Regions from separate parts of the Catenibacterium sp. AM22-6LB genome, predicted to be linked through region 1. Evidence: a T-box and tRNA genes for the amino acid it is inferred to sense, from the RefSeq annotation. Region 1 holds a T-box; the other holds one or more tRNA genes.
The links. The T-box of region 1 lies ahead of ileS (isoleucine--tRNA ligase). A T-box ahead of a tRNA ligase gene usually reads a tRNA of that ligase, here a tRNA-Ile.
Positions count from the first base shown of each region.

Region 2: it encodes a tRNA-Ile, which carries the amino acid that the T-box ahead of ileS (isoleucine--tRNA ligase) is inferred to sense. The anticodon was not compared.

Region 1 covers NZ_QTUM01000047.1:2,230-19,319, reverse strand. The annotation lists gene DW269_RS09585 (C40 family peptidase) at 1-934, opposite strand, end outside; gene DW269_RS09580 (ABC transporter ATP-binding protein) at 1,228-1,935, opposite strand; gene DW269_RS09575 (ABC transporter ATP-binding protein) at 1,938-2,714, opposite strand; gene DW269_RS09570 (branched-chain amino acid ABC transporter permease) at 2,711-3,658, opposite strand; gene DW269_RS09565 (branched-chain amino acid ABC transporter permease) at 3,662-4,531, opposite strand; gene DW269_RS09560 (ABC transporter substrate-binding protein) at 4,596-5,738, opposite strand; gene DW269_RS09555 (aminoacetone oxidase family FAD-binding enzyme) at 5,863-6,975, opposite strand; gene DW269_RS09550 (YebC/PmpR family DNA-binding transcriptional regulator) at 7,093-7,833, shown strand; gene DW269_RS09545 (NADP-dependent malic enzyme) at 7,890-9,068, opposite strand; gene DW269_RS09540 (type I phosphomannose isomerase catalytic subunit) at 9,161-10,096, opposite strand; gene DW269_RS09535 (DUF523 domain-containing protein) at 10,180-10,614, opposite strand; gene DW269_RS09530 (HAD family hydrolase) at 10,598-11,251, opposite strand; gene DW269_RS09525 (hypothetical protein) at 11,367-11,561, shown strand; gene ileS (isoleucine--tRNA ligase) at 11,615-14,374, opposite strand; T-box leader at 14,410-14,610, opposite strand; gene DW269_RS09515 (DivIVA domain-containing protein) at 14,569-15,033, opposite strand; gene DW269_RS09510 (RNA-binding protein) at 15,046-15,792, opposite strand; gene DW269_RS09505 (cell division protein SepF) at 15,827-16,252, opposite strand; gene DW269_RS09500 (3'-5' exoribonuclease YhaM family protein) at 16,295-17,090, opposite strand, start outside.
Region 2 covers NZ_QTUM01000002.1:35,862-47,172, forward strand. The annotation lists gene DW269_RS01045 (heavy metal translocating P-type ATPase) at 1-1,627, opposite strand, end outside; gene DW269_RS01050 (cation transporter) at 1,643-1,861, opposite strand; gene DW269_RS01055 (metalloregulator ArsR/SmtB family transcription factor) at 1,875-2,222, opposite strand; gene DW269_RS01060 (rubredoxin-like domain-containing protein) at 2,332-3,678, opposite strand; gene DW269_RS01065 (flavin reductase) at 3,694-4,290, opposite strand; gene DW269_RS01070 (putative ABC transporter permease) at 4,350-5,090, opposite strand; gene deoC (deoxyribose-phosphate aldolase) at 5,340-6,008, shown strand; tRNA gene DW269_RS01080 (tRNA-Ala) at 6,105-6,181, opposite strand; tRNA gene DW269_RS01085 (tRNA-Ile) at 6,201-6,277, opposite strand; gene DW269_RS01090 (LacI family DNA-binding transcriptional regulator) at 6,498-7,490, shown strand; gene galT (UDP-glucose--hexose-1-phosphate uridylyltransferase) at 7,631-9,100, shown strand; gene DW269_RS01100 (aldose epimerase family protein) at 9,094-10,107, shown strand; gene DW269_RS01105 (galactokinase family protein) at 10,104-11,311, shown strand, end outside.

The DNA.
Region 1 (17,090 bases):
AATTATCAACAGCAGATACAAGTAAAGAATTCCAGTTTACTGAAGTACCTTCAGTAATAGATACTTTATTTGTCTTCAGTTTAATTTCAGGACCTCTGATATCCTTAATATTAAATGTACATTCCTGTTTAGTTTCATTGCCACTGTTATCAGTCACAATGATTGTTGCTTTCTGTTCACTGTTTAACTTCTTTGTATCAATATCACCTTTAACAGTTAATACTGGTGAAGGATCAAAGTTATCAGATACATCAAAATAATCTGCAGGATTAAATGTATCACCATAGTTTACATCAAAAGACTGTGTTTTTTGAGTTAATGTTGGTGCAACAGAATCCTTAATATTAAATGATAATGTTTGTTCAGCCATATTGCCGGCGTTATCTTCTACATGAGCCACAACCTTCTGTTCCCCGATTACAGTTGTGTCAATTCCACCTTCGAAAGTGATGAACTCACTGACATCACCATCAACATTATCTGTTGCTTTCACGTAGTCTAATAAGTTATTAGAACCATTGGCTTCTACATCAATAATATATCCACCTTCAGTACGTGAAGCAATAACAGGAGCTTCATTATCAATAACCTGTACTTCAACTTCTTTATCAGTTGTATTCTGAAATGTATCAGTAACAGTCACTGTAACATGATAAGTACCTAACTGTTTTGCTTCATATGTTCCTGACTTAATAGAAACATCCATGATATCTAAATTATCACGGTTATCTGTGATTTCAAAGTCTGAAGGAGTTAAGTATGTTCCATAAGGAACAACAATCTTATTTGAATGAATAACAGGTGCCTGACGGTCAGCCGCTGCATAACCTACTAGCGCAAATGCAGAGATTGCGAATGCAGGTAATAATATTGTTTTCTGAGTTTTTATTCTATCTACAATTGCATGAAGAGTTACGGGGGCATTTTGAGTCATAGTTATTCTCCTTTTCTTTTCGACAATTGCGATTATAACACTATGCCCTATATCTGTCTACCATTTTCTTAAGATATTTTTAAGATTTTGCATTTTATATTGTATATATCAGTGTTTTTACATTTAAGAATTTATTAATAATTAATAATATCATGATAGTTTTTTGGTATTTAGCATATATTTTCTTGGTGATTTTGTAGAATCCTAATTTATCAAACACATATATTCTGATCATTTCAACAACTGTACATAGAGTAAGTAGCAATAAAAAAGTCCTCCCTAAGGAGAACTTATTATCCAAGATATGCTTCTCTAACACGTGGGTTATTTGCAACATCATTTGCTTTACCTGATACAGTAATATTACCTGTTTCAAGTACATAAGCATGATCTGCAATAGAAAGTGCTTTATTCGCATTCTGTTCTACAAGAAGTATAGTAACACCTTCTTTTTCATTAACTTCTTTAATGATATCAAAGATTTCATTGACAAGAATTGGAGAAAGACCCATTGATGGTTCATCTAATAGTAATAGTTTTGGTTTAGACATCAAAGCACGGCCCATTGCAAGCATCTGCTGCTCACCACCAGATAATGTACCAGCTAACTGTTTCTTTCTTTCTCTTAAACGTGGGAATAATGTATAAATATGTTCAAGGTCATTCTTAATACCATCTGCATCATTACGAAGATAAGCACCCATTTCTAGGTTATCAGCAACACTTAACTGGGCAAAGATACGACGTCCTTCAGGAACCTGTGCTAGACCTTTAGAGACAATCTTATGAGCAGGAGTTTTCATGATGTTTTCACCATTAAAGATAATATCACCACTCTTACCGTTTAATAAGCCAGAGATAGCATGCATTGTACTTGTTTTACCTGCACCATTGGCACCAATAAGTGCAACGATTTCACCTTCTTCTACATTAAATGAAATCTTCTTAATCGCATTAATGACACCATAGTGTACTTCAAGATCCTTAACTTCTAATAACATCTTTAGCCCTCCTCTTCATTGCCTAAGTAGGCAGCTACAACATCAGGGTTGTTTCTAATTTCTTCAGGTGTACCAAAAGCAAGTACTGTACCAAAGTTTAATACTGCAATCTTTTCACAGATACCCATAACTAGCTTCATATCATGTTCAATAAGAAGAATTGCGACAGAGAACTTTTCTCTTACAATCTTAATAGTTTCCATTAATTCAGCTGTTTCTGTAGGGTTCATACCTGCAGCAGGTTCATCTAATAATAATAGCTTAGGTGCAGTCGCAAGTGCTCTCGCAATTTCAAGCTTTCTCTGTTTACCATAAGGTAAGTTCTTTGCCTTTGATTCCGCAAATTCTTCTAGATGGAAAACACGTAATAATGATAAAGCTTCTTCCTGCATAGCAGCTTCTGCCTTCTTATATTTAGGTGTATGGAATAATGCATCAAAGACAGTATAAGGATGGGAATAATGTAGTCCTACTTTTACATTATCAATAACACTCATTTCCTTAAATAAACGAATATTCTGGAATGTTCTAGCGATACCAGCTTTAGTGATCTTTATCGTATTCGCTTTTTTAATAGGCTGTCCTTCAAAAAGGATACGACCACTTGTTGGCTGATAAACACCTGTTAATAGGTTGAAGACAGTTGTTTTACCTGCACCATTTGGACCAATTAAACCAAATAACTGGTTCTTATCGATTTCAAAGTTAAATTCATCTACGGCCTTTAATCCGCCAAACTGAATACCAAGACCTTCTGCTTTTAATAATGGTGTACTCATTCTGGCTTCACCTCATCTTTCTTTTTAAAGAATGGAAGACGTTCCATGATTTGTTCGCCTTTACCAGTTCCTTTTAAAATCATAGCAGCAATTAATACAATTGCATATAACAACATTCTATACTGTGAGAATGAGATTAATAATTCTGGAATTATAGTAAGCACAATAGCTGCAATAATAGAACCTTTTAAGTTACCCATACCACCAAGTACTACCATAACTAGAATTTCAACTGATTTGTTGAAGTCAAATCCTTTAGGAAGGATAACTGTATAATAATGTGCATATAATCCTCCTGCAAGTCCTGCAAAAATAGCACTGACTGCAAAGGCAAATACTTTATAATAACCAACATCAATACCAGATAATTCTGATGCTGTTTCATCTTCACGAATTGAGATGATAGCACGTCCATGTCTAGATTTCACAATTGAATATACGACAAAGATTGTGATAATCATTGCAATAAAGACATAAACAAGATTTGTATTCAAAGGAATACCAATTAAACCTTTTGCGCCATTAGTGATTTCAAGGTTATTCATAACAACACGGATGATTTCATTGAAAGCAAGAGTGATAATACAAAGATAGTCACCTTTTAATCTTAATACTGGAATACCGATAATTAAACCAATAACACCAGCTGCAATCGCACCAATAAGTAATGATACAATAAATGGAAGATTTAAATAAATACTAAGTAAAGCTGATGTATAAGCACCTACTGACATGAAACCAGCATGTCCTAAAGTAAGCTGTCCTAAATAACCAGCTGCTAAGTTAAGTGATACAGCGAGGATAATATTAATACCACAAAGAATTAATACACCCTGCCAATAAGAGTTAATAACAGATGTAGCTGTTCCTATCATCAATACTGCAAAGATCACAATTGAAAGAATGAATGATCTGAATAGTTCGTTTTTTAATAGTTTTTCCATAGACTACACCTTCTCTCTTACATTCTTACCAAATAAGCCTGCTGGCTTAACTAATAAGACGATAATAAGAATACCAAATACAACCGCATCAGAGAAATCTGAAGAGATATAGGCAATTGTAAGTGATTCTGCAACACCAAGCATTAAACCACCTACCATAGCTCCTGGTACACTACCGATTCCACCAAGTACAGCTGCGATAAATGCTTTAATACCTAACATTAAACCGATATATGGAGTAATTAATGAATAAGCACATCCATAAATAACACCCGCAATAGCACCAAGTCCTGAACCAATCGCAAATGTAAGAGATACTGTTGTATTTACATTAATACCCATTAACTGGGCAGCACCCTGGTCTTCTGATACAGCACGCATTGCTTTTCCTAGTTTTGTCTTATTAATAAAGAATAATAAAACAGCAGTACATACAGCTGTTACTACAAGAGTAATAACAGTGATATATTTAATAGAAATACCACCAAGATTGATAGTCCCTTTTGGCATAATCTGTGGGAATGTACGAGCTGCACTACCAAAGATTAATAAGAATACATTTTCTAATAAGTAGCTGACACCAATAGCAGTGATCAATACTTCAAGTGAACCTTTACCTCTTAAAGGTTTATAAGCTACTTTTTCTGTTAAAACACCTAAAGCTGCAGTCGCAACTATAGAAAACAAGATTGCTGGAATAGGTCCTACAAAACCCATCGCGATTAATGCGAAATAAGCCCCTGCCATGATAATATCACCATGGGCAAAGTTGATCATTTTCGCAATACCATAAACCATTGTATAACCAATTGCAACTAAAGCATACATACTCCCAGTCGAGAGTCCGTTGATGATTTGGTTGATAAAGTTAATCATAATTACTTCTCCCCTCTAAAAATAAAAAAATAAGGAGAGATGAACTCTCCTTTATTCATCGTTATTTTGCAGTTACATACTGACCGTTCTTGATAGTAACGATATTTAATTCCTTAACAGGGTTGTGGTTCTTATCATAAGTGAATCCACCACAAACTGCTTCATCATCAGATACTTTGACCTTTGCTAATGCAGCATTTACCTTTTCAGAATCAGTTGATTTAGCTTTGTTGATAGCTTTCATCATAACAGTAACTGTATCATAAGCCATACCAGCGAACATACTTGGAGTTGTTCCATATTCTTTTTCATAAGCTTTTACGAATTCATATGCAGGACCGCTAGTTGCATCTTTGTTGTAACCACTTGTGAAGAAGCAGTTTTCAAAGTCTGCAGTGTTAACACCCTTAACACCAAGAACACCATCCCAGCCATCAGCGCCAAATATTGGAGTCTTAACGCCAGAGTCTCTTAACTGTTTAGTAATAGATACAACTGATTCATAGTAGTCTGGTAAGAAAACAGCATCAGGATTAGCCTGTTTGATCTTAGAAATGAATGTTGAGAAATCTTTAGTATTTGCATTATATGCTTCATAGAATGAAACATTAACGCCCTGCTTCTTAGCTTCAGCTTTATAAGCAGCTGCAACACCTGTAGAATAATCAGATTCCTTGTTGTAAAGAACTGCTACGTTCTTGAAATCATATTTAGCTTTAGACTGTTTAGCTAAGTAAGTACCAGCATAAGAATCGTTTGTACAGATTCTGAATACGTTCTTATAAGCTGTTTTACCATTCATAGTGAATTTATCACCTGAAGCAGATGGTGAAAGAACTGGTGTGTTGTTCTTGCTTGAAGCACTTGCTACTGAAAGTGCAGAACCAGTTGTTACTGGTGAAAGAACTGCAGTGACCTTATCATCATTATATAACTTGTTATAGTCATTTACGGCTGTAGTTGGATCAGCCTTATCATCATAGTAAACGCCTGTAATCTTAGTGCCATGTTTCTTGTTATAATCATTAATAGCCATCTTCATAGCATTCTTTACGGCTGTACCATACTGAGAAGCTTCACCACTTAGTGGGCCGATAAAACCAAATTTAGGTGCTTTGATATCTGTTGTAGATGAATTCCCATTACTACAACCTACTAACATTGCTGCGACTGCACCAGCTGTCACGATTGTTTTAAATTTCATACATTATCCCTCCAATTTGTATATGCCCCTTATTATACAATCTCATTTGGGTTTGTCAATATAATTTCATCACCTTTTTTATACCAAAACAAATATTTTTGATTTTATTTACCTTTTTCCTAATTTATTGCATTGTTTTTGAAACCTCTTTAAATACTGAATAAGCGCTTGCTAACGCAAAATGAATGTTATAACCACCACAATCCCCAGTGATATCTAATATTTCACCTGTCGCATAAAGATGAGGATAGTTGATGAATTCAAAAGATTCATTAAAATTAGAAATCATCAATCCCCCAAGGTCTGCCTGGGCAAATTCTTCACCTCTTAGCTCTTTGATAGTCAATTCTAGATGTTTTAGGAAGGATACAGGGTTCTTCTGATTTTCTAGTATTGGAACAAGTTTTGGATGAACCAGACCATCATAAGGACCACTCATTGTTTGTAGTGTATGAATAATAGAATATAACTCCTGATCAGTAAATTCAGGATAGAAATCACATAGTATCCTATCTCCAGGACAGGCATAGCGGCTTAATACCATTACTGCAATCCCACTGATACCATAATCAGTAAAAAGAAGTTCACCTTTTTCTTTATGTCCTTTTAAAGTAAATTCTCCCTTCATTCTCACTCCCTTTAATTTCTTATAGGCAGGTTCAGTCATCAACTGAGTAATAGTAGGTCTCATAGGACGATAATCTACTTCTAGAGAATTAAAAAGTGTTCTTCTATCTTTCATACCTGATAATTTACCAGCAGGAGTACCGCAGGCAATAGTGACATAATCTGCCTGATAATCCTTATTAACGGCATGTATTAAATAACCGTGCTTATTCTTTTTAATAGATAAGACTTCTTCCTCGCAGATAATTTCTACACCATATTCTTCTGCTCTATTTAAAAATAATGTCTGTACAGCTTTGGCTGACTCACTATAAGGGTATAAGAGATTACCCATATATTTTGTATAAAGGCCAATATCCTTAAGTGCTTCTACTATATCAAAATCATGAATGATATCATTTACCCATGGTTTGATGTCTCCATCATAATGCGCCTTGTCTAGATCCTTGTTAGAAAGATTACAACGCCCATTACCTGTAGCTAAAAGTTTCTTTAATGGTTTGTCATTGGCTTCAAGTACAACCACATCAATATCTAGATATTTTTTTAATAAAATAGAAAGATATATACCTGATATACCTCCCCCAATAATAATCATTTTCTTTTTCATTTTTATACACCTCGATACAATAGTAATGCATTTCCAGTGTATTTTCCAATTCTTTATTGAAATAATTAGTCTTTGTGTTTATAATGTTTAAGGAAATTTACAAGGAGGAATTAGATTATGGGTAGAGCTCATGAAGTACGTAAAGCCGCAATGGCAAAGACTGCTGCTAAGAAAACTAAACTTTATTCTTACTATGGTAAAGAAATCTATTTAGCAGCGAAGGCAGGCGGCCCTGAACCGGACGGTAATCTAAGCCTTAGAAGATTAATTGAAAAAGCAAAGAAAGATCAGGTTCCTGGAGACGTTATCAAGCGTGCGATTGATAAAGTTAAGAACGGTGCTGTAGAAGATTATGAAAGTGTACAGTTTGAAGGTTTTGGTCCTTCAGGATCAACTGTTATTGTTAAATGTTTAACAGATAACATCAACCGTACTATTTCACAGGTACGTCCTGCATTCACTAAATCAAAAGCTAAGCTTGGTGCTGAAGGTTCAGTATCTTATTTATATGATGTAGAATCTGTTGTTCAGTTCAAAGGAATGGACGAAGAAACTGCAATTGATGCATTAATCGAAGGCGAAGTTGATCCTAAAGATATCGAAACTTTAGAAGATGGCAGCTTAAAGATTACTGGTGAACCAACTGATTATAACGCAATCAAGACAGCTATTGAAAATAAGCTTCCTGATGTTGAATTTGATGTTGACGAAATCCAAACTAAACCACAGGAAACAGTTGAACTTGAAGGTGAAGATATGGTTTTATTTGAAAGACTAATGAATCTTCTTAATGACTGTGATGATGTTGACCAGGTTTATCACAATGTTTCTAACTATGATGATGGTGAAGAAGAATAGCGAGAGCTATTCTTTTTTTTGCAAAAAAAATACGGTTCTTATGAACCGTATCTGTGTTATTTATTAGCAATTACATCTTCTTTAATAGCTTGGTCACTGACTGCTTTTGCAACAGTCACTGCTACACGTGCATCAGTTGCACGAGGGATGATGTAATCCTTGTTTAATTCTTCATCGCTTACAAGACTTGCTAAGCCCTTTGCAGCAGCTAATTTCATACCTTCAGTAATCTTAGTGGCATGAACATCTAAAGCACCTCTAAATAAGCCTGGGAAGGCTAATACATTATTGATCTGGTTAGGGAAGTCTGAACGTCCAGTTCCTACGACTGCAGCACCTGCATCCACTGCATCATGATATTTGATTTCAGGTTCTGGATTAGCCATTGCGAATACAATTGGCTTTTCTTTCATTGACTGAACCATTTCTTTAGTAAGAAGGCCTGGAGCTGAAACACCAATAAAGACATCTGCTTCTTTGACTGCTTCTGCCATAGTCATACGTTTATTAGATTTGTTTGTGATTGCAGTTAATTCCTGAGTTAAGAAGTCATACTTATCATAATCATCCTTGATCACAATACCATTGATATTAAAGCCATAGATTTCCTTAACACCTAAGTCATGAATCATATGGATAATAGAGCTTCCTGCAGCACCTGTACCACTGACTACTACAGTGACATCTTCCGGTTTCTTATCTACAACCTTTAAAGCATTCACTAAAGCAGCAGTAACGACAATAGCTGTACCATGCTGATCATCATGGAATACAGGAATATCTAATTCCTTCTTTAGTGTTCTTTCAATTTCTACACAACGTGGTGCACTGATGTCTTCTAGGTTAATACCACCAAAAGTTGGGGCAATCTGTTTACAGAACTTAATGATTTCCTGAGGATCCTTTGTATCAATACAAAGAGGAACAGCATCAATATTCGCATATTTCTTAAAAAGGATAGATTTACCTTCCATTACCGGAAGTCCAGCAGCTGGTCCAATATCACCAAGTCCTAGTACTGCAGTTCCATCACTGACTACTGCCACACTATTACCCTTCCATGTATAATCATAAACAGTTTCTGGATTATTGTGGATTTCACGACATGGCTGAGCAACACCAGGTGTATAAGCCATAGACAAATCTTCCATTGTTTCCATAGGTACCTTCACATTGATTTCCATCTTACCATGATGTTCTTTATGAAGTGCTAATGCTTTTTCATATATATCCATACTTTTTCTCCTTATCATCAATTTTACACCAAAATTATACGAAGCATTTCAATAGAAGTCAATAAAAGAGCACTTACGTGCTCTTAAATGAATTATAGTGTTGTCACCATTAATTCTAGTCCACCTTCATAATGTACTAGATCAACATCCGAACAGATAATAAACTGATCACCCTTTTTAATAGGCATATCATTGACAGTACCTTCACCATCAATGACTGATACTAACTGGAATGGATCATCATTTTTAATTTCTGTGCTTCCTTCAATTAAGTAATGATCAACAGTTAGGTATTCACATTTTAAATATCTAGTCTTAGAGCCATGGTCTAATTTAGTATTTACAAATAATTTATTCTGATCTAAATCAGCTGGTACCTTTGTACAGTCGATTGACTGTTGTACATGTAATTCTCTTTCTTTACCATCATCACCCTTACGATGATAATCGTAAACACGATAAGTGATATCTGAAGACTGCTGTGCTTCATAGATTAATGAACCACCACAAATTGCATGTAATGTACCTGCTGGGATATAGAAAAAATCACCCTTATGGATTTTAAAACGATTCAATAATTCATCATACTTATCTTCTTCAATATCCTTAATGAATTCTTCTTTAGTTTTAGCATAATGACCCATAACCATATCTGTACCTTCATCCGCCTGTAATACATACCATGATTCAGTCTTACCTAAAGAGTTTTCATGAATCTTTGCATATTCATTATCTGGATGTACCTGTACAGATAAATCCTGTTTAGCATCAATAATTTTTACAAGTAATGGGAACTGATCACCTTCTACATTACCAAATAATTCACGATGATTTTCAAACATCCATGATACTGTTTTTCCTTTATATTCACCTTCAACGATTGGGCAATCGCCACTCTTATGACCTGAGATAACCCATGCTTCTCCTGTATGATCACTTGGGATATCATAGCCATAAACATCTCTTAACTTAGTTCCACCCCAGATTTTTTCTTTTAAAACTGGCTGGACCTTTAAAATATGACCCATTATATATTCCTCCTATTTCATATATTCATATTCTAATATATTCATTCCTATTTTTCTAGTCTAGCGCTTACTTTGTATATTTTTTACAGCTTACCTGGATATTTTTCTTCTGTATAAATCTTATATCCTTCTTTTTTTAGTAAACGTACAAAGATCCCATCTGCATCAATGACCCTGTGGGAAAATGAGCCATCATAAATATGATTAAGACCACAGCTAGGTGAACGGCTCTTTAAAATAACATAATCAATATCATATGCTTTAAGTATATCTAATGCCTTCTGTGCTCCCTCTACATATTCTTTCGTAACATTTTTACCATTTATTGTCTGCACGCATAATGGATCTTCTGAAACTATTTCAGCAGGATCTCTAGGAATAGAGAGTCCTCCTAATACTTCAGGACAAATAAGTACTGCTTCACCTTTCTTATCAATAAGTTCTAATTCTTCTATTCTATTAGAATCTCCTCGATAAGTACAATCATAGCCACATAAGCATTTACTTATTCCAATCATCTACATACTCCTTAATGTCATGTGCCTTATAAGCGATTTTAGTAGCTCCTGCAGCTTTTAACTCTGCCTCTCCTCTAAATCCCCAGTCACATCCAATTGTCTTCATAGAAGCGTTAATTCCTGTTTCTATATCAACATTAGAATCACCAATAAAGACACATTCATCCTTGGTTAAACCAATATCATTTAATGCGAGATTTAAAGAAGTAATATCAGGCTTTTTAGGATAATCTGCACAACCACCATATGTAGTAATAAAACGATCACCAAATAGCTTAGGTACAATCACTTCAGCCACTGTATGGGGTTTATTTGTGACACAAGCAAGCTTAATACCTTCTTTATGTAAATCTTCTACTAATTCTTTAATACCAGGATATGGTGCTGTGTAATCAAAACAATGATCCTTATAGTAATCCATGAATTCTTGTAAACATTGATCAAACAAATCCTGATGATCTTCTCCAAGTGCACGTTCTACTAGTTTTAAAACACCATTACCTACGTACTGTTTATAGTTTTCAATAGGATGTGGTGCTAACCCACATGCCTCCAAAGCATGATTTGTACTTACTGCAAGATCCTTTAAAGAATCAACTAATGTTCCATCTAAATCAAATATACAACCTTTTATCATAACTGCCTCCATAATTACACCCATTATAGCATTCCTACCCCGCAAGTTTAAGAGTAATTCTGCAATTGTTTTCGCTTACAGAGAATGATATAATATCCTAGAATGAGGTGAAACTATGAACGGATTAAAAGAACATAAATATATGGATTTCTTAACAACTATTGGCTATATCGTATTTGCATTATGCTGTGTGATTGGCTTCTTTGCACATTTATATATTTTATTTGCGGTTGGTTTTGTTTTGATTTTCGTATTAAGATTAATTGGCTATTCTTTAGACCGCTTTGAAGAATATATACGTGGTTATTAGACTTTTTTTATTACATGGTAAAAGGATATGGGAACGTCCCATATCCTTGTTTTTTATTCTTCTTCACTAGCTGGTAAAGTTTCAACAACTTCATGACATCTTGGACATAATCCATCTACTAATTCGTCTTCTTCGAACCAGTTCCAGCATCTTGGACACTGAACACCATGGAATTTTTCTGCCTTGATGAAACAAGTTTCATATTCATCTTTACCTTCTGCATTGTCATCTAAAGTAACCTTTGCAACGATGAATAACTGTTTCATAGAGTCTTCTAATGCAGCTAAAGACTTATATTCATCCTTAAGAGTGATAGTAAGCTTACCTTCCATGTTAGAATTGATTACTTTTTCAGCTCTTAAGTTTTCTAATGATTTCATAACATCAGTACGTAAGTTCATGAATAAGTCGAACTGTTCTTTTAATGCATCAGCATTTTCAATTTCGAACTTTTCAGGCTTAGCTTCTAGGAATACAGATTCTTCCTGTTTTGCATCACAATGGAAGTGATCGTGTAATTCTTCTGCAGTGAAGACTAAAATTGGTGAGATTAACTTCATCATTGTCTTTGCATGATGATAAAGAACTGTCTGTACCTGTCTTCTTCTTGTAGAATCAGCCTTTTCGATATAAAGGATATCCTTTGTGAAGTCCATATAGAATGCACTTAATGTATTAGTGAAGTAGTTTAAGATTTCCTTGTTTGCTTCTGAGAAGTTATAAGAATCCATAGACTTATGATATGCATCCATTAAGTCATTTAACTTAGCTAACATATACTGATCTACTGGTTCTAATTCATTTACTGGTAATACATCAGTATCCTTGAAATCATTTAAGTTACCAAGTAAGAAACGCATAGTATTTCTTACCTTACGATAGCTTTCAGATACTTTCTTTAAGATATCATCAGAGATACGTACATCTGACTGGAAGTCTACAGTAGTAGCCCATAATCTTAAGATATCAGCACCCCATTTATTGATTGTCTTGATTGGATCTACAGCGTTTCCACCAGACTTACTCATCTTTAATCCCTTACCATCAAGAGTGAAACCATGAGATAAAACTGTCTTATATGGTGCTTTACCATGTACTGCAGTACCGATGATTAATGAAGAGTTAAACCATCCACGATACTGGTCACTACCTTCGAAGTATAGATCAGCTGGATAACCTAATCCTCTTTCTACTAATACACCAGTATGTGATGAACCTGAGTCAAACCATACGTCCATGATATCTTTTTCTTTCTTGAAGATACCATTTGGTGAATGTTCGTTTGTATAACCTTCTGGTAATAAATCTTTTTCATCTCTTTCAAACCATACGTTTGAACCGAATTCTCTAAATAGTGCTGATACATGATCAAATACTTTCTGATCAATTACAGGAGTACCATCTTCACAGTAGAAGATTGGAATTGGAACACCCCAAGTTCTCTGTCTTGAGATACACCAGTCACCACGGTCTTTAATCATGTTATAGATTCTGATATGACCCCATTCATTGATCCAGTTAACACTATCGATTTCACTTAATAGTTTTTCTCTGATCTTATCGATAGAACAGAACCACTGGTCAGTTGCTCTAAAGATGATAGGCTTCTTAGTACGCCAGTCATGAGGGTAGCTATGTGTAATCCAAGTAAGATTTAATAAAGCGCCTAATTCTTCTAGTTTTACTGTAACAGTCTTGTTTGCATCATCAACATACTGACCTGCAAGCCATTCACCGCATGATTCCATCATGCAGCCATGTTCATCAACGTTTACAAGTACTGGTAATTTATATTTCTGACAGATGTTAAAGTCGTCTACACCAAATCCACTTGCTGTATGAACACATCCAGTACCTGAATCAGTTGTTACATGGTCACCCATGATGACTAATGATTCTCTTTCTGGATAAAGTGGATGAGTACATGTGATGTATTCTAATTCTTCACCTTTAAAACGTTTTAAAATTTCTTTTTCTTTTAATCCAAATGTTTCCCATAATGAATCAACTAATTCTTCTAAGACAACAAGATTACCTTTTTCAGATTTAACTAATGCATAAGTGAAACGTGGATTTAAACAGATTGCCTGGTTTCCTGGGATTGTCCAAGGAGTAGTAGTCCAGATTACGAAATAGTTATCATCACCTTCTAAGATACCTTTACCATCTTTTACTTTGAAACGTACATAGATAGTAGGTGATTTTACATCATGGTATTCTACTTCTGCTTCAGCTAATGCTGATTCAGATGAAGGTGACCAATATACTGGCTTTAATCCTTTATAGATTAATCCATCTACAGCCATTTTCGCAAATACATCAATCTGTCTTGCTTCAAATTCTTTATGTAAAGTTAAATATGGATGTTTGTAGTCTGCAAATGTACCTACACGGATACACTGCTGCATCTGACGTTCAACCTGCTTTAATGCATATGCATAACATTTTTCTCTGAACTTTGCAGTAGACATAGATTTTCTATCTACACCCTGCTTCTGAATTGCATTTTCGATAGGTAAACCATGAGTATCCCAACCTGGAATATATGGTGTATAGAAACCTTCCATATTCTTATAACGACAAATAACGTCTTTAATAACCTTATTTAACATATGGCCAACATGCATATTACCATTTGCATATGGAGGTCCATCATGGAAAATGAAATGTTCTTTTCCTTCATTCTGTTTGATAACCTTTTCATACATGTTAGCGTTCTGCCATCTTTCTACGTAAGCAGGTTCCTTAGTAGGAAGCTTACCACGCATCTCAAAATCAGTTTTTGGCATTAAGAGTGTGCTTTTGTAATTCATATATATCCCCTTTCACAAATAAAAAAACGTCCTTCATAAAGGACGTTTGCACGCGGTACCACCTTTGTTCATATCATTCGATATGCACTTAAGATCTTAACGCAATCAACGGCATTCCCTACTTTATTCAGGATGCAGCTCCAGAGTGATTCCTAACCAATACACCTTCACCGTTTCCACCACCCACGGCTTCTCTATAAGTTCTCTTGATCAGCGCTCTCTTTCTTCGCTTTTTTTTCTTCTTCATTAATTAAACTAAAAATTTCTGATTTGTCAATAGTTTCTAACAATTCTGTGCTGATTTTTACAATTTCAGCCCTAAAATCTTTTGCTTCATCCTTAAAGCCTTCTACTTCATCACTTAAACCCTTCACATAATTCATAGACTCTTTAAGAATCATATTCGCATTATGCTTTGCCTTTGTAATCAGTTCACTGGCTTCCTTTAAAGCAAGACGGGAAATCTCTTCATTGGTCTTTCGTTCAACAGATTGACGATTAGCCATCGCGATACTTTCTTTTTTAACTTTATCCAACTCTTTTTCAAGTCTTCTGATTTGTAAAGTAGTTTCCTGAATTTTCTTTTCTAAAGTCTCAATCGTATCATCGACTTCTTCAGTATTATATCCACGAAGCTGCTTATTGAACATGTATCCCATAACCGTGTCCCCTCATCGATAATATTGGCCTTCTATTACATAATTATCCTGCTTTGTTCTTCTATCTGTTATGAATATCTTTACTCGGCCATGATGACGTAAAGATATTATACCGTTATTATCGCATATTTTTGAAATATCTTCAATAACTTTGTAGTTAAGCTTGACATACTGCCCATGAATGGCTTCTACTGCTTTATTGCGAGAAATGCCAAATAATGCAGCAACCATCTTATCTAAACGTAAAGAAGAAACAATTACTGTTTTAGTATAGGTATCCTGCTGAATAGAAAGACGTTCTTTACTTTCTACCAAATGAATAGAAGAGCGTTTGATACGTGTGAGATTCATACGAATATAATCACTATTTTCTGTCATACATGCAAAGGAAAGTGGCTCTTCATTGATATCACCGATACATTGACGTTTAATACCGAGATGCATTAAAGCCCCTAAGACATCGGAATGTTTGAGTTTTCCAAATGTATCATTGTAATCTACTTGAAATACTGTGACTTTAAAGTCTTCAGGTTCAAATTCATAGAAATCAGGCGCGATGAGTACTCTTTTATTTTCTGCCCCATCAAAGCCTCCATCTGCTTCTACTTTGAGTTCATGACCAATAACACTTTCTACAATGGACTGCTGATGTGGATCAAGAAATTGTGTAAGAATCATACGTTGTGAATAAAGTGCCTGATCCTTGTAATCTAATATTTTAGAGACGAATTCTTCATCACCTTTAAAATGTTCTAACATATTTCATAAAAAAAGTATTAGCGGATGCTAATACTTATTCCTCCGTACTTGTAGGTGTGTCATCATCAAGAGTAATTGAACCAGTTACACCGATGTTCTTAGGTGTACATAAGAAAATCTTAGGACCAATTACCTGAATGTCACCATCAATTGCGAAAATAACACCAGTTAAGAAATCAACAACACGTTTCTGCTGTTCCTTCTGTAAACGATGTAGGTTAACGACAGCTGCTTTATTTTTCTTTAAATAACCACCAATTTCCTGAGAATCAGAATAAGCACGTGGTTCAAATAATACAAGACTAGAGTTGGCATCAAATGGCTTCAACATCTCACTTGTCTTTTTAGTCTTATTGTTTTCAAAAATATTAGAATTTTCTTCCTGTCCGTTTTGTGCAGTATTGTAATCTTCTGTATATCCTTCTTCTTCACCGAATAACCAATCTTTAACCTTATCCATACACATGTAAAACCTCCTGTTTGTTTTGTTTATTATAACACATTAGTGATGTGATTTGTATACATTTCTATTTTCTAACCCAAAGATACGTGCAGAATATGATCCTGGTTCAGTATCATTGAGGGCTTTTTCAAACATATTCATTCTTGCATCCACATTATCAATAAGTGTTAATGCTTCTGCTTCAGGAATCTGTGGAAGAACTGGAGATCCATATTCCTGTTTACCATGATGAGAAAGAATCATATGTTCTAGTAAGAATACTTCTTCTCCCTCAATATGTAATTCTTCTGCCATGTCCTTCACCATTGCATGGCCAATAGAGATATGACCTACTAAGCTTCCTTCAATAGAATAAGCAGGAACAATAGGTCCTGTGAATTCCTTAACCTTACCAATATCATGTAGAATAACACCTGCATATAGTAAATCTGCATCTAGAAAGCTATAAACGTTAATGAGCTGATCTGCAAGTTTCAACATACATAAAGTATGATAAAGAAGTCCTGAGGCAAAATCATGATGATTTTTAGTAGCTGCAGGATAGTTCACAAAAGCTGTATAATGTTTTTCAATAAGTCCATGAACAATCGCATAAAGACGAATGTTGTGGATCTTCTTCATATACATATCTAATTCCTTCTGCATCAGTGCTTTTTCAATAGGTGGCTGTGGTAAGAATAAAGCCTTCTGTTCATCATTCATTTCAATAGGCTCAAGCTTAACGATTTTCATCTGTCTCATGCCCTTATAGTTGATGATATCTCCTTTACCTCTTACAACCTGCCCTCTTTCAAATAAACGGATCTGTTCATCTGTGGCAGACCAGAGCTTTGCA
Region 2 (11,311 bases), on a different contig from region 1:
CATCACTACCAAGACCACCCATCGCAATACCAATATCAGCACGAGAGAGTACTGGTGCATCATTGATACCATCACCAACAAAGGCAAGTTTTTCTTTGTCTGATTTCTTAGCTAACAACTTTTCTACTTCTTCTACCTTATCTGCAGGAAGAAGTTCACTGTGTACTGTATCAATGCCAATTGTCTTGGCTACAAGATCTGCAGTAGAAGCACTATCACCTGTTAACATAACAGTTTCCTTAGCCCCTAATGATTTCAAACCACTAATAGCCTCTTTTGCATGATCCTTGATAATATCAGAAATCACAATACAACCTGCATATTTGTCATCAACTGCTACATATACAAGTGTACCAGCCTTTGTATAAGCACTATAATCAATACTTTTTAATTTCATTAATTTCGCATTACCTGCAAGAATATGATGACCATTATAGTCTGCTTCTACACCATGTCCTGCAATTTCCTGAATATGATCTACAAGTGTATTATCGATTTTCTGATTATAAGCTTTCTTTAAGCTGACGCTGATAGGATGTGTTGAAGCACTTTCTGCATAAGCAGCATATTCAAGTAAGTTGTCTTTATCAAAACCTTCGGCAGGTACAACATCAGTCACTTCAAATACACCCTTAGTCAATGTACCTGTCTTATCAAATACAAAGTATTTAACATCAGATAATGTTTCTAGGTAGTTAGAACCCTTTACAAGAATACCGTTCTTGCTGGCACATCCAATACCACCAAAGAAACTTAATGGAATAGAAATAACAAGAGCACAAGGACAGCTGATTACTAAGAATGTGAGGGCTCTAAAGATCCAGTCACCGACATGAGCAGGCTGTCCCATAAAAGTTAAGACAATAGGGGGAATAATAGCCAAAGCGAGCGCACTATAACATACAACAGGTGTATAATATTTCGCAAACTTAGTAATAAAGTTTTCTGTCTTAGATTTCTTCATACTTGAGTTTTCTACAAGATCAAGAATCTTAGAAACTGTTGATTCACCAAATTCTTTTGTTGTTTTAACTGTGATACGTGCTGTCATATTAATAGAACCACTATAGATTTCATCACCACAATGGGCATTACGAGGCACACTTTCACCTGTTAAGGCACTTGTATTGAGTGTTGTATCACCCTCTACAATAATTCCATCAATAGGAACCTTTTCACCAGGATTAACAATGATTTCACTACCAATCTCTACATCATCAGGATCTACTTCTTCAATCTCGCCATCCACCATGATATTAGCATAATCAGGACGAATATCCATTAAAGCAGCGATATTCTTACGACTCTTACCAACCGCAATACTTTGGAATAATTCACCAATCTGATAGAAAACCATAACGGCAGAACCTTCAAGATATTCACCAAGACACATAGCCCCGATTGTTGCGACAGCCATTAAGAAGTTTTCATCAAATACCTGACCATGACTGATATTCTTAATAGATTTTCTTAAAATATCATGTCCAATCACAAAGTAGGGGATTAAATAGAGGATAAACTCTACATAGCCTGGTACAGGGACAATTGTCTTAAATACAGTAATTACGATCAATAAGACAATCGCAATAATAATTCTATTTAAAACATTCTTTTGCTTCTTTGTCATTTCTATCACTCCTTATTAAAGGAAGATTTCGCAATCATCCTCAACAATTTTACAATTTTCTCTTGCTTTTTCCATAACTGCCTGAGGATCTACACCATCCTCAAACTCAACCTTTAATTTTAAAGTCATAAAACTTAAAGTGGCATCCTTAACACCTTGAGTATTCTTTACTGCTTCTTCCATCTTATTTGCACAATTTGCGCAATCTACATCTACCTTATAAGTCTTTTTCATATTATTTTCTCCTTTACTCTTCAATATGATTCATACCAATAGATAAAATACTTCTTACATGATCATCATCTAATGAATAGAAGATAACCTTTCCTTCTCTTCTAAACTTTACTAGTTTAGCATCCTTTAATACTTTAAGCTGATGACTAATGGCTGGCTGAGAAAGCTGTAATATAGTAGCTAAATCACCAACACATAGTTCACCTTCAAATAAAGCATAGAGGATCTTGATTCTTGTAGAATCACCAAATGTCTTAAATAAATCTGCTAAATCATAAAGATATTCATCATCAGGCTGATTCTCTAAAACCTTTGAAACAACATCTTCATTCGCATTTAAGAATTCATTTCTCTTTTCCATGGCTCCTCCTCATATAAACGTTTTTACATATTTAATTATATGAATATGTTTATATGTTGTCAATAGAAAAGTCGAAGAAACAAATGTTTCTTCGACTTGGCTGTATGTATTATTCAGTTATTTCTTCAAAATCTGAAGCAGGATGTTTACATAGAGGACAAATAAAGTTTTCAGGAAGTTCTTCTCCGCTATATTCATAACCACAGATCTTACAGCGCCATTTACGCACAGGAGCTTCTTCCTTTACTTGATGTTCTTTATTCATATCTTCTACAATCACATCAGCAAGAGTTTCAATTTTTTCAAAATCTGCATTTTTCATACGTGATTTAATAGTGAGCTCTTCACCGATATAATTCCAAGATAATGGTTCAAGAATAGCTTTCATAGTCTTTTTAGCACTTGGTGCCCATGTACCATTTTCAATTAAAACACATGTACGATTCTGCAAAAGATGTTCTTTGATTTCTATCAATAAGTTCTGCATAGGTGTGAATAAACCCGCATTATAAGATGCACTTGCGAATACCAGATGAGAATATTTGAAACTTTCAGATAAGATATAAGATGGATCAGTTTTAGATACATCATATACTTTAATGTTGTGAATACCTTTTTCACTTAGCTTACTTGCAAGAATCTCAGCTGCATTGGCAGTACCGCCATAAATAGAACCATAAGCAATCATAACACCCTTGACTTCTGGTTTATAAGCAGCCCAAGAAGCAGTATGTTCTACCATTAAGTTAATATCTTCATCCCAGATAGGTCCATGCAGTGGACAAAGCATTGAAATATCAAGAGTAGAGGCTTTCTTTAAGGCATTAGTCACCTGTACTCCATATTTACCAACAATATTTGTATAATAACGTCTTGCTTCATCCCAGAATGATTCATCTAGATCCATTTCACTTGTAAATAGATTGCCATGAAGTGCACCAAAAGTACCAAATGCATCTGCACTAAATAAGATACCTGTTGTAGAATCATAAGTCATCATAACTTCAGGCCAATGAACCATTGGCGTAGTAACGAAGTTTAATACATGATGTCCAGTTTCTAAAGTATCACCATCTTTGACGACTATAGCATGGCTATCTACATCAAAATCAAAGAACTGCTTCATCATACGGAATGTCATAGTATTACCCACAATCTTTACATCAGGATAACGTACTACAATATCACAAAGTGTTGCACAATGATCAGGCTCCATATGATTGACTACTACATAATCAAGTGTTCTACCATCTAGCACATGTTCTAAATTTTCTAAGAACTGATGAGCAATCGCTGCATCTGCAGTATCTAATAAGACAGTCTTATCATCTACTAATAAATAAGAATTATAACTTACACCATCAGGAACAGGATAAACATTTTCAAATAGTTCTAAACGTCTATCATTGCCTCCTACATAATAAAAATCATCGCTTATTTGTCTTACATTAAACATTCGTTTTCCTCCTACTTAAAGTGGCTCAAAATCAGATGCCGGATGTTTACAGATAGGACAGATTAAATCCTCAGGTAATTCATCACCTTCATAGACCCATCCACAAATCTTACATACCCATCCTTTTTTCTTCTTTTCTGGTTTTGGTTTCACATTCTTGAAATAATAGTCATATGTCATAGAATCATGCTCATTTAAGATAACAGCATCATCAAGTTCTACAATAAACATCGTATGTGTTAACTCATCCAATGTTTCTATAACATGACCTTCCATATATGCATTCGCATATTGTGTTAAGTAAGGTAATGAGTCTTTCAAATCATACATATCAAAACCATCAAACTTATTAACCTCTTTACCACTTTGGAAACCAAATCGTTTAAAGATATCAAAAGGGCATGTGATATCAAGCACAGATAAAGTCATATTCTTTGACTTCATCAATACATCATGGGTGTAATTCGCCTTATTCACAGTCACTGCAATACGATAAGGATTACTTGTGAGCTGAACAGCTGTATTAATAATACAGCCATTAGGCTTATTACCATCATTTACACCTAATACATACAAACCATAACTAAGTTTAAATAATGCATTCTTTTCCATGGTCATACCTCCTCTTGTTTATTATAAACGTTTACACAAAAGAAAAAAACTCAGATGCGTTATTTCTGAGTTTTTGTGTGATATTTGTTTAAGATATCAGGGAATGCCTTGACTAAACGACGATGTGAATATTTCTTAATAAGATGTTCACGGTGACTATCCTTTAATTGACGTGCAATCTTAAAGATATCATCTGTTGTAATTTCATTATGAATATCTAGTTCTAGTTCATCTGCAAACTTCTTAAGATCCTGAGAGACTGTCTCAAGTTTTTTCGCAAGATGAGTGGCTTCTACAAATGTAGTAATTAAGTCGCTTGTGAATAATGTGATACACACAGTAGAAGCAATAACCATTGGAATATAATCATATTGAATAAGCATATGAGTCAGATGTGGCTGTACATTCTTCACTGCAGTCACAGAGAAGAAACCAAAAATAAAGAAACCTTCTAAACAGATACGACCATTTAAGTTAAATCTCATTTGAGAATAATCCCACCATCTTGCATGGAACATCTTTTCCATAAAATAAGATGTGAGATATTCAATAAAGCATGCGACAATCGCTCCTTCTATAAAGATGAGAGACCAATCTTTAGAAATAGGAAACAAAGCACATACAACAATTGCACCTGATCCATAAATAGGAATACAAGGTCCAGTTAAGAAACCACTGTTATGTATCTTATGACCTGTGGCAATAGGGCAGATAAGTGATTCCCATATCCACCCACAGAAACTATAAATAAAGAAGGAAACAACAAGTATTGTCCAGTTATTCGCAAATGCATCTAACATATATTAACCCCCCTTGTTAACATTTCAACCATTATAGCATTATAGGAATATAGAAACAAAGAAAACTATAATTTGAGCTTAACTTGTTCTTTTTACCAGGAAAAAGGGAGTAAGAAGCAACTGAGACATTTACGATTATAGGTGCAATAATTACAAAAAAATTGGAATTAAGATGCCAGAGAACACAATTGACTACTTTATTTTAGATAAACTGTTATAATGGTATATGTAAAGAGAGGTAAAAATAAAATGAATACAAATGATATTTTAAAAAAAGTAGACCACACATTATTGGCTCAGAGTGCCACTTGGGAAGACATTAAGGTGATCCTAGATGATGGAATCAAATATGGTACAGCATCTGCATGTATTCCAGCTGCTTATGTGAAACAGGCAGCAGAATATGTGGATGGTAAACTTCCTATCTGTACAGTTATTGGATTCCCAAATGGATACAGTACGACTGCAGTAAAAGTATTTGAAACAAAGGATGCTATTGAGAATGGTGCATCTGAAATTGATATGGTTATTAATATCGGATTCTTAAAAGATAAGAGATATGAAGAAGTAGAAGATGAAATCCGTCAGATTCATGAAGCATGTGATGGTAAAATCTTAAAGGTTATTATTGAAACATGTCTTCTTACAGAAGAAGAAAAGATCAAGATGTGTGAATTAGTCACAAATGCAGGTGCAGAATACATTAAGACATCAACAGGGTTCTCAACTGCAGGTGCTACATTTGATGATGTAAAGTTAATGCATGATCATGTAGGTGAAGGAGTTAAAGTAAAAGCAGCAGGTGGTATTAGTTCATTTGATGATGCTGAAAAGTTCATCGAACTTGGTGCTGACAGACTTGGTACAAGCCGTCTTGTAAAAATCATGAAGAATACAGACACAGGTGCAGGATACTAAAAGTAAAAAACCATAATCCTTTATATATAGGACTATGGTTCTTTTTTACGCAATGAAATAAAAAAACAGACACAAATGTGTCTGTTAACTTCTAAATGGTGGAGCCTAGGAGGATCCGAACTCCTGACCTCCTGCGTGCAAAGCAGGCGCTCTCCCAGCTGAGCTAAGGCCCCAAAAGGTTTTAAATAAACATGGTGGGCCTGAATGGATTTGAACCATCGACCTCACCCTTATCAGGGGTGCGCTCTAACAAACTGAGCTACAGGCCCATTTCTTGACTGCTCACCTATAATACCATGTAGAAATACACTCGTCAATAAAAAAATGAAGAAATTATAGGCAAGGTAGAAAAAAGTTTGATATATACAATGAAAATAAGGAAAAAATAATATATCGTTAAAATTGGTTAAAATATTACTAAAATTTTACCTCGTTTTATCTAGATTGTGATATATTAATTATTATAGTAATATTGAGGAGGAAAAATAAATGGCTACAATTAAGGATGTTGCGAAAGCAGCTGATGTATCTATCGCAACTGTATCAAGAGTATTAAATGAAGATAAAACATTGAAGGTTTTACCTGAGACAAAAGAGAAGATATTAAGAGTGGCTAGTGAACTCAATTACTCCTTAAAATCAAAAGAAAAGAAGAAAACATTTAATATAGGTATTATCCAGTGTTATACATTTGAACAGGAATTTAGAGATACTTATTTCTTATCTATTTTACAGGGTGTAGAGAAATATTTAAGAAAAGAAAAGATGGCTTCTACAAAAGTAAGATATGATGATATGAATATGAAACAGGTATTAGAAGGTGTGGATGGTATTATTTGTATTGGAAAGTTTGAAAAGAAGTATCTTGATACATTTAGTAAGTTATCTAGTAGAATTGTTTTGCTGGATATGGATTTGTCTCCTATCACAAATGTCTGTATCTCATTGGATTTTGATGACGCGATGTGTAAAGTAGTCAACTATTTTCATTCGCAGGGACATAAAACAATTGGTTTTATGGGAAGAAATGAATATGATGAGATGTCTTTACAAACAATTTCTAGAAAGAAAAGCTTTATTAAATATTGTGAATATTTAGGAATAAAATATGAGATATTTACAACCAATCATGAAATGACTGGAGATGAAGGTTATTCTGTCATGAATCGTGTGATTGAAGAAGGAAAAATACCTTCCGCAATATTCTGTGCCAATGATCCTCTTGCGATGGGGGCTATGCAGGCTTTATTAGATGCAAAAATCAAGGTGCCAGAAGAAGTGTCTATTATGGGATTCAATGATGTGGATGCATGTAACTTCACACGACCTACATTATCTACTGTCTATGCACCTTCAAGTGAGATGGGAGAGATGGGGGCTTCATTGTTACATAGAATGATCACAGAAGAGGATATCAGCTATCCATGTAGAATACAATTGCCATGTCAATTAGTTATTAGAAATTCATGCAGGGAGAAGTAATAAAACCTCTCTTTTTTATTTTAGTAAAATAGCAAGTAAACAAAATAGTAAAAATAATTAAAAAAGTATTGATTATTTTACTAAAAAGTTTATCATAGTAGATGAAGAAAATAACAAAATAAAAAAGAGGAGAACCCATAATGAACCATCAGATCAACAGATTACTCAACTTTGCGTTACAAAAAGGCATGATTGGTACAGATGATTTGTACTATGCCGCAAATTTAATTTTAGACTTACTTCAGTTAGATGAATTTGAACTAGAAGAAATCGATGAAAAATTAGAAATAGCACAGGATATCATTGATCATATTCTTGACTATGCAGTAGAAAAAGGTATGATTTCAGATTCTGTGACTGAAAAAGATTTATTTGATACAAGACTTATGAACTGCCTCATGCCTCGTCCTAGTGAAGTAGTAAATAAGTTCAACACTCTTTATAATGAATCTCCAGAAAAAGCAACAGACTACTTCTATGATTTAAGTATTAGTAGTAACTATATTCGTAAATCACGTATTGATAAGAATATCAAGTTTAACCATTATGTTAAATATGGTGATATTCAGATTACTATTAACCTTTCTAAACCAGAAAAGGATCCTAAAGCGATTGCAGCTGCAAAGAATGTCAAATCTACAAACTATCCTCTTTGCTTATTATGTAAAGAAAACGTTGGATTTGCAGGTAATATGAAGCATCCTGCGAGACAGAATCATCGTATTATCCCATTAGACCTTGCAGATCATCGCTATTACCTACAGTATTCACCTTATGTTTACTACAATGAACACTGTATCGTATTTAATGAAAAACATCAGCCAATGAAAATTGACCACAATACATTCGAGCATCTATTCGCATTTGTAGATAAGTTCCCTCATTATATGCTGGGAAGTAATGCTGATCTACCAATCGTAGGTGGTTCTATCCTTACCCATGATCACTACCAAGGCGGTCGTCATCATTTTCCTATGGAAGATGCGAAAGTAATCAAGAGTTATGAACATGACCAGGTACAGGTAGATATGTTGTATTGGCCATTGTCAACTCTAAGACTTACCTCTACTTCCAAAGAAAAAATCATTGCTTTGGCTGATGTTATTCTTGAAAAATGGATTGATTATAGTGATGAGTCACTAGATATCATTGCATATACAGATGGTGTAAGACATAACACAGTAACACCAATTGCACGTATGAAGGACGGAAAGTATCAGTTAGATCTAGTACTTAGAAATAACCGTACGACTGAAGAATACCCATTAGGAATCTTCCACCCTCATGCACAGCATCACCACATTAAGAAGGAAAACATCGGCTTGATTGAAGTAATGGGCTTAGCTGTTCTTCCTGCAAGATTAAAGAACGAATTAGAAGATATCAAACAGTGTCTATTAGGTAATGCGGATTTTGATTCAAATGAATCATTACAGAAGCATGCAGACTGGTACAAATATCTTAAGAGTTGTGACTACGAGGATGTTGATAAATTCCTAGAAGTAGAAGTCACTAAGAAGTTTGTAGCAGTATTAGAAGATGCTGGTGTATATAAAATGACTGATGAAGGAATTGAAGGATTCAGTCGCTTCGTGGAGGGATTATGGTAGAAATTAAGAAAGAATTAGATGACGATATTGTTGTCATCGGCTTAGAAAACAAAGACTTCTATGTAGAAGTCACAAACTTTGGCTGCACACTACTTAAAGCTGTAGTGAAGGACAAAGAAGGAAATCCATGTGATTGTGTATTAGGCTTCCCTGAAGTATCAGATTACCAGAAGAGAGATGGTACATATCTTGGTGCTTTGGTAGGACGAGTATGCAACCGTATTGAGAAGGGAACTTTCACATTAAATGGGAAGACTTATAATGTTCCTATTAATAATGGTCCTAACTCATTACATGGTGGTATTGAAGGATTTTCTTACAAGGTATTTGATTATGAATTTATTGAAGATGGTGTCAAGTTCCACTATGTATCTAAAGATGGTGAAGAAGGCTATCCAGGTACATTAGATTTCTATGCTTATTATACAATCGAAGGAACATCACTTCATATGCGCTATGAAGCAACAAGTGATCAGGATACAATTATCAATATCACAAACCATTCATATTTCAACTTAAATGGACATGCATCAGGTGTTCATAATCATGTATTAAAACTCAATGCTGACGAAGTAGGCTGCGTTGATGGTGATGGATTATATACAGGTGAATTATTAGATGTCACAAATACTCCATTTGACTTTAGAAGTGAAAAAGTGATTGGAGACTGTATCAAAGACAATCATCCACAGTTAATCACAGCCCGTGGTTATGATCATCCATTTGTATTTAATACAGATAAAAATCAGGCAGAACTTTATTCTCCAGAAACTGGTATTAAATTAACTGTATCTACTACATATCCATCAGCACAGGTATATAGTGCAAACTACTTAGATGGACAGTTAGATAAATATGGTTACACTATGCATCCACAAGATGCATTATGTATTGAAACAAGTTATTTACCAGACAGTATTCATAAAGAAGAAAAACCAAAGGTCATTTTAAAGGCAAATAAAAAATTTAAAGAAGAAACAGTATATACATTCGAGGTAACAAAATGAAAGCAAGCTTATTAAAAGAAGAATTTAAAACTAATAAATATGATGAAATGTTGAAAGACTTATATGAAGATGCAAGTCTTGTAGATTATCAGAAAGATAGATATACCAATGCATTAGATAAGTTCATTGAACTTTATGGTGATGAAAATGTCAGCATCTATAGTGCTGCAGGTAGAAGTGAAATTTCAGGTAACCATACAGACCATCAGCATGGTTGTGTATTAGCAGGTTCAATCAACTTAGATGCGATTGGTGTAGTCGCTAGACAGGATGATGTAATCAATGTTGTATCTGACAGTTTCAACATTGCACCTATTCATTTAAATGATTTAGATAAGAAGGATGAAGAAGAAGGTACTTCAGAAGGACTAATCAGAGGTGTTGTTTCTAAACTTAAAGAACTAGGTTACAATATCGGTGGTTTCAAAGCATTCATTACAAGTGATGTATTAGTAGGGGCTGGTTTATCTAGTTCAGCTGCTTTTGAAACAATTATTGGTACAATCATTGATGGTTTATATAATGATATGAGCATCGATATGGTTACAATCGCAAAAGTAGGTCAGTATGCTGAAAATGTCTACTTTGGTAAGCCTTGTGGATTAATGGACCAGTGTGCATGTGCCGTTGGTGGATTGATCTCTATTGATTTTAAGGATACAGAACATCCTGTTGTAAATCATGTAGATGTAGACTTCTCTAAATATGATCATAGTTTATGTATCGTTGATACAAAGGGAAGCCATGCAGACTTAACAGATGCATATGGCGCTATTCCTGCTGAAATGAAGGATGTCGCTCATTACTTTGGTAAGGAATTCTTAAGAGAAGTAGATGAAAAGGAATTCTTTGATCATCTTGCTGATGTAAGAGAGGCTGTTAAGAATGATAGAGAAATTCTAAGAGCTATTCATTTCTTCAAGGAAAATGCGAGAGTACCTCAGATTGTAGAAGCATTAAAAAATGATAACTTTGACTTATTCAAGAAGTTGATCAAGGAATCTGGTAACTCAAGCTATAAGTTCTTGCAGAATGTTTATGCAGACTTTGATTATAAGCATCAGGCAGTTTCTGCAGGTCTAGCATTAAGTGAAATCGTATTAGGAGACCATGGTGTATCTAGAGTACATGGTGGTGGATTCGCAGGTACAATTCAGGCATTTGTAGAAAATGACTTTGTCCCAGAATATAAGAAAGAAATTGA